2 regions of the Streptomyces sp. B6B3 genome follow, and region 1 is predicted to be linked to the other one. Evidence: riboswitches for the same ligand, from Rfam matches in the RefSeq annotation. Region 1 holds a riboswitch; the other holds the start of a gene.
What was found. A riboswitch is a leader RNA that binds a small molecule or an ion and turns the genes downstream of it on or off. The one in region 1 is predicted to bind cyclic di-AMP.
Positions count from the first base shown of each region.

Region 2: another riboswitch for cyclic di-AMP. It lies ahead of ABGB06_RS37310 (M23 family metallopeptidase); the one in region 1 lies ahead of ABGB06_RS06755 (transglycosylase family protein).

Region 1 covers NZ_JBDPLU010000002.1:558,751-562,150, reverse strand. The annotation lists gene ABGB06_RS06760 (transglycosylase family protein) at 107-1,345, shown strand; cyclic di-AMP (ydaO/yuaA leader) riboswitch at 1,659-1,821, shown strand; gene ABGB06_RS06755 (transglycosylase family protein) at 1,825-2,439, shown strand; gene eno (phosphopyruvate hydratase) at 2,649-3,400, shown strand, end outside.
Region 2 covers NZ_JBDPLU010000035.1:27,872-31,271, reverse strand. The annotation lists gene ABGB06_RS37315 (extracellular solute-binding protein) at 1-1,051, shown strand, start outside; cyclic di-AMP (ydaO/yuaA leader) riboswitch at 1,283-1,450, shown strand; gene ABGB06_RS37310 (M23 family metallopeptidase) at 1,458-2,855, shown strand; gene ABGB06_RS37305 (aldo/keto reductase) at 3,024-3,400, shown strand, end outside.

The DNA of each region.
Region 1 (3,400 bases):
GATCTGTGCGGGATCGGCTTGTGATCGTCGATGCGGCGGGTTAGCGTCTGCCCGCAACGCGATGCTTTTCGCATCGGTGTTCGCTGTCGTGATCCATGTTCGTCGCATGAGAGGCCGTCAGATGCTCTCCGGAAATGGTCGTCACCGGCGCCCCAAGCAGGCGCCCGCCCTCCTCGTCGCCTTCGGGGTGACCGGCGCGGGGCTGGCACTGCCGCTGCTCGGGGCCGGCTCGGCCCAGGCGATCAGCGACGGGGCCTGGGATCGCACGGCCGAATGCGAGAGCGGCGGCGTGTGGAGCGCCAACAGCGGCAACGGGTACTACGGCGGGTTCCAGCTCACCCTGGGCATGTGGGAGGACTACGGCGGTCTCGAGTTCGCCGACCGTCCCGACCTGGCCAGCCGGGCCCAGCAGATCACCGTGGCCGAGCGGATACTCGCCGACCAGGGACTGGACGGCTTCCCCGGCTGCGCGCTGCTCTCCGGCCTCTGGGGCGAGTACCGCGACGAGAACCCCGAGCTGGGCGTTCCCCCGACGGACACGGATGCCTCCGGCGGTTCCGAGGACGACGCGGGCGCCTCCGGCGACGGGAACGGCTCGGACGGCTCGGAGAACGGCTCCGAGGCCGACGACGGCGCCTCGGGCTCCGCGGACGGTTCCGACGGCGAGGACGACGGCTCGGACTCCGGGAACGGCTCCTCGGACTCACAGGACGGCTCCGACTCCGGGAGCGACGCCTCCGGCGGATCTGACGCCGCCGAGGACGGCTCCGGCGCCTCGGACGACGGCTCGGCCGCCGACGACGGCGCCTCCGGTGCCGAGAGCGGCGCTGGCGCCGACGACGGCGCCTCCGACGAGTCCGAGGGCGGCTCCGACGCCGACGACGGCGCCTCGGGCGACGGCTCGGCCGCCGAGAACGGCTCCCCGGGCTCGGAGAACGGCTCCGGCGCCTCCGACTCCGGGAGCGACGCCTCCGGCGGCTCCGCCGCCGAGGGAGAGGGCTCCGACTCCTCCGAGGCCGACGCCGACGCGTCGGGCGGCTCCGCCGCCCAGGACGGCACCGCGGAGGACTCCGGAGCCGAAGGCGCCGGGAGCGCCGGGGGCACGGGGCACACCCCGACCGGCCGCCACCGTGGCGACCCGGACCCCGCGGAAAGCGGCTTGCGACCCAACGACGTCGACCGCTACGACGTGCGCAGCGGCGACTCGCTGTGCTCCATAGCCGACGACCTCGGGGTCCCCGGTGGCTGGTCCGCCCTGTACCAGGCGAACAAGTCCCTCATAGGCGACGATCCGGACAGGATATTTCCGGGTCAGGAGCTGGACTTGACCGTTACGGGCAACTAGCTCCCGCCATGACCCGTTTCCTGCCCTGATTTGGTGTGACGATCATCTCTCCCGTTTTGGGAGTGTCCGACTGATCCGCAGTGTCCCGATCGCCGCTCACCTGCGCCGATGCGCCTGCTCTCAGTCAAGTCGCCCCGAATGAGCGATCTTGATCGTTCTTGAATCGTTAGTTGCCCTGTGTTTAGTGTCCCAGCGCTCGGCTTTCGTCGGGTGCCGAGGGCCGCAACGCCGAATCCTGCCGCGGCCCGGGAGCCACCAGTACGCGTCACACCGCAGGCAGGAGCGGGGGACCCGGCCATGAACCGGCGGTCAGCAGCACCGAACGCCGGACCGTGGATGCCGTGTCGGTCGGACCACCGACCGGGCGGCTTGGGGTGAAGCCGGCGGCGGACGGATCAACCGTCCTTCCGTCCCGGCCGGGCCACTCACCGGCCCGAACCCGACAGCTCACCTCGTAGGCGTCGGTGAGAAGGAACGTCATGCTCTTTTCCGGCAAGGGTCGTCATCGTCGTCCGTCCAAGCCGACCCGGATCGCCGCGGCGGCCGGTGTCACCGGCGTAGCCGTCGCCATCCCGCTCCTGGGCGCCACCAGCGCCGAGGCCGCCTCCGTCGACACCTGGGACGCCGTTGCCCAGTGTGAGTCGGGCGGCGACTGGGCCATCAACACCGGCAACGGTTTCTACGGCGGCCTGCAGTTCACCCAGTCCTCCTGGGAGGCGGCCGGCGGCACGCAGTACGCCTCCCGCGCCGACCTGGCCACCAAGGACCAGCAGATCGCCACCGCCGAGGTCCTGCTCGGCATGCAGGGTCCGGGCGCCTGGCCGGTCTGCGGACCGCAGGCGGGCCTCACCGCCGACGGCCCGGCGGCCGAGGTGGACCCGAGCGGCACCGCCACCGAGGAGCCGGCGCCGGCTCCCGAGCCGGAGCAGCGCTCCGCGCAGGGCGGCTCCACCTACACCGTGGTCGAAGGCGACACGCTCTCCGCGATCGCCAACGCGCACGGCGTCAGCTGGGAGGACGTCTACTCGGCCAACGAGTCCGTCATCGGCGGCGACCCCAACCTGATCTACCCCGGTCAGGAGCTGTCCCTGTAATCCTCACCACAGGGCTGGCAGGCCGGCGCGAGCCGGCCGGAGGAACCCGGTGTGGGCGTTCACGCGTCCCGCACCGGGTTTTCTTCCGCTTTTAAACAAAAAGACCGTCCCGCGGCGGACTCGGGGCCGAAGGCGGTTCCGCGGGCGGCTAGGCTCTTCAGGGCTGAAGCCGGCCGTGAGACATCATCTGACACAAAAAGGAGACCCCTGTGTCCTCCATCGACGTCGTCGTAGCCCGGGAGATCCTCGACTCGCGAGGCAATCCGACGGTCGAGGTCGAGGTTCACCTCGACGACCACAGCACCGGTCGCGCGGCGGTGCCCTCGGGCGCCTCCACCGGAGCCTTCGAGGCGCTGGAGCTGCGCGACGGCGATGGCAGCAGGTACCAGGGCAAGGGCGTGGAGAAGGCGGTGCTCGCGGTCAGCGAGCAGATCGGCCCCGAGCTCGTCGGCTACGACGCCACCGAACAGCGGCTGATCGACCAGGCGATGTTCGACCTCGACGCGACCGCCGACAAGTCGGCGCTCGGCGCGAACGCCATCCTGGGCGTCTCCCTCGCCGTCGCGCACGCCGCCGCCGAGTCCCGCGACCTGCCGCTCTTCCGCTACCTCGGCGGCCCGAACGCGCATCTGCTCCCGGTGCCGATGATGAACATCCTGAACGGCGGCGCGCACGCCGACTCCAACGTGGACATCCAGGAGTTCATGATCGCTCCGATCGGCGCCGAGTCGTTCTCCGAGGCGGTGCGTTGGGGCGCGGAGACCTACCACACCCTCAAGTCCGTGCTGAAGAAGCGCGGCCTGGGCACCGGGCTGGGCGACGAGGGCGGCTTCGCGCCGAACCTGGAGTCCAACCGGGACGCGCTCGACCTGATCGTCGAGGCCATCCAGAAGGCCGGCTACACCCCGGGCCAGGACATCGCGCTGGCCCTGGACACCGCGGCCACCGAGTTCTACCAGGA
Region 2 (3,400 bases), on a different contig from region 1:
CGCGGAGGCGGACCTGATCAGGCCGCTCGACGACGCCCTGGTGGAGGGCGTCAACTTCCTGCCCGAGGCCGTGGAGGCGGGCCGGTGGGAGGACGGGACGTACGCGGTGCCGTTCAACACCGATGTCGGGCTGCTCTACTACCGTGAGGACCTGTTGACCGCGCAGGACCACACGCGCGAGGACCTGACCGAGGCCGTCAGCATGGCCGAACTGATCGGCGGCTGGGAGACCGGACAGGACCACTCGGCCCTGGTCACCCAGTTGCGTCCCTACGAAGGGCTGGCCGTCAACATCCTGGAGACGTTCTGGAGCGCTGAGGGAGGGGGCGTCGACGTGGTGGACGACGACGGGGACTACACCGGCAGCATCGAAGAACTAACGGTCGGTCTGGACGCGTTGAGGAGCATAGCCGACTCCGGTGTCCTCAGCCCGGTGTCCTACGAGGCCGACGAGTCGACTGCGCTCGCCGAGTTCATCGACGAGGACGGTGGCACCGCGCTGATGCGTGGCTGGCCCTACGCCCTCAACCGCCTGCCCACGAACGGGGAGTACGGGGTCGCCACCCTGCCCGGGGAGGCGGTCCTGGGCGGGCAGAGCCTCGCTGTCTCCGCGGACAGTGACCGGCAGGCCGACGCCGAGGAACTGATCCGCTTCCTGACGAGGGACGTGGACAACCAGCGCAGGCTGTTCGACGGAGGCTTCGCCCCGGCGCTGCGTGACGCCTACGACCTGTCCGATCCGGATGACCCGGGGTGTGCCTCGACCGCGGTGCGCATCCCGGCACGGAACGAGGACGAGGTGGCGGCGCGGTCGGAGGGTCCCACCGAGTTCGAGCGGGACTACCACGAACTGCTGTGGTGTGCCCTGCGGGACGCCGAACCGCGCCCGGCCACGGAGTACTACCCGGTGTTCTCCGAGACGCTCCGGGACGAGGTGTCCCGCATGCTCGACGAGCCCGGGGAGCAGTCGGTGGAAGACACGGCCGAGGAACTGCACCGGCGGCTCCCCGACGCGTTGGAGGGCCGGCTCTCGCCGGACGACACCGAGTGAGAATTCACGCTGGGTGAGCGGCACGCACCACAGCGCATAACAATTGACGCACCGTCAGATGAGTCGTGGACCACATCGGCGAGAAGTTATGCCCGATTTAACAGCCTTGGTTCCCTAAAGTCCCGCGCCTCGCACGGGTTTTATTTCCCGCAGACACTTGGAATTCCGTGAGGGCGTCTATTAACGTTCGATAACGCAGCGCGGTCGTCACCGCCGTCGCAAGGACGGCGCCGTGCTTCGTCGCCGAATCCGGCGTGTGCGTCACAACTGCACCAAGGAACCGGGGAACCACCATATGGGGTGAATCGGGCAGAGGCTGGGTAACCGCCTCAACCCGTAGGAGACCTTCCTGCTCCGAACCCGTCAGCTAACCCGGTAGGCGAAGGAAGGAAAGGAGAGCGCCTCCGTGGCGTCGAACCGGTATGCCGCCCTGGCTGACACCTATGCGGATCCGCGCGACATCGCGCACGACGACCCCTACGCCCACGCCTACGGCACTCCTGCTTACTACCCACAACAGGCCCCGGAATCACCGGCGATGACCGCCGAGTTCGCGGGTCTCGGACCGAACCTGGCGGACACCTCGTTCGGCGGCGACGCCGGCCTGACGCCGCCCTTCGGCGAGCACGGCCTCCGCCACGCCGAGTACCCCGAGTACTCCCAGCCCACGTATCCGGGCGGTCCCCAGGGCGTCGCCCCGATCTCACCGATCTCGCCGATCACCCCCGTCCACCCGGCGGCGCCCGCCGAGGCGTTCGCGGCCGCCGAGGACTACGGGCCGGTCGAGGCGTTCGGCCCCGTGGGCCCCGACGGCCCGGGCGCGGGCGACACCGGCGAGTGGAACCCGAGCGAGGACAGCATCCGCCCGCTCCGCGGCCGGCACCGGGTCGCCCGCCAGCGCGGCGGCACCATGGCCCGCAGCCGGGCCGTGCTCGGCGTCGGCGTGATCGCCGCGGTCGGCGCGGGCGGCATGGCCACCGCCCACGAGGACGGCGCGGGCTCCGTGCCGGGCCTGGACGGTGCCGCCGACAAGGTCCGCTCGATACCCCAGAGCCTGCCGCTGATCGGCGACCTGGTGCCCGGCGGCGCGGAGGACGGCTCCGAGTCCGGCACCTCCGACTCCGTCACCGAGATGGTGGCCCAGGCGCCGTTCACCACGGCCGGCATCACCGAGGCCGACATGGAGGCCGGCCGGTCCGACGCCGGCGAGGCGCTGCGCGCCCGCATCCTCCAGCAGGCCGACCAGCAGGAGACCAACGCCGCCGACGAGGCCCTGCGGACCGCGCTCGCCGAGGCCGAGGCCAGCGCCGCCGACGAGGCCGCCGCCCAGGCGGAGGCCGAGCGCGAGGCCGCCGAGCAGGAGCGGAGGGAGCGCGAGGAGGCCGAGCGGCTGGCCGAGCTGCGCGCCAGCTACACCCTCCCGCTCTCCGACTACAGCCTCTCCTCCTACTTCGGCGAGAGCGGCTCGCTGTGGGCCGCCGACCACACGGGGCAGGACTTCTCGGCCCCCACCGGCACCCCCGTGAAGAACGTGCACACCGGCGTCATCGCCGAGGCCGCGTGGGCCGGTTCCTACGGGTACCGGATCATCGTGGAGCTGGAGGACGGCACCGAGGTCTGGTACTGCCACCTGTCCTCGATGAACGTCGGCGTGGGCCAGGAGGTCACCACCGGCGACACCATCGGCCTGGTCGGCTCCACCGGCAACTCCACCGGACCGCACCTGCACCTGGAGGTGCGCCCCGGCGGCGGCGACCCCGTAGACCCGCTGGCCTGGCTGCGCGACAAGGGCCTGACCGTCTGAGCCGAGCGGCTCCCCCAGACGCCGGCGGTCCTGGTGGCTCCCCCCGACGCCAGGGCCGTCGGCCTTCGCCTGCGCTCGGACCGGAGCGAGGGCGGAGCGAGGGCGGACCGAGGGCGGACCGAGGGCGGACCAGAGTGGGATCCGGCCGCCGGACGTAGACTTCCGGCCATGGTCGATGATCTCCACTCCCCTCGGCACGCTCCGCGGTCGTCCGTCGGCTCCCTCCGGGTCTCCCCGCTCTGCCTGGGCGGCAACGTCTTCGGCTGGACCGCCGACCAGTCCGAGTCGTTCGCGGTGCTCGACGCGTTCGCCGCGGCCGGCGGCACCTTCGTGGACACCGCCGACTCGTACAGCGCCTGGGTTGCCGGCAACGAGGGGGGTGAGTCCGAGACGATCATCGGCCGCTGGCTGTCCCGTCGCGGCCGGCGCCGCGAGGACGCGGTCATCGCCACCAAGGTCGGCGCCCATCCCGACTTCCGCGGCCTCGCCCCGGCCACCATCAAGCGTGCCGCCGAGGAGTCGCTGCGTCGGCTGAACACCGATCA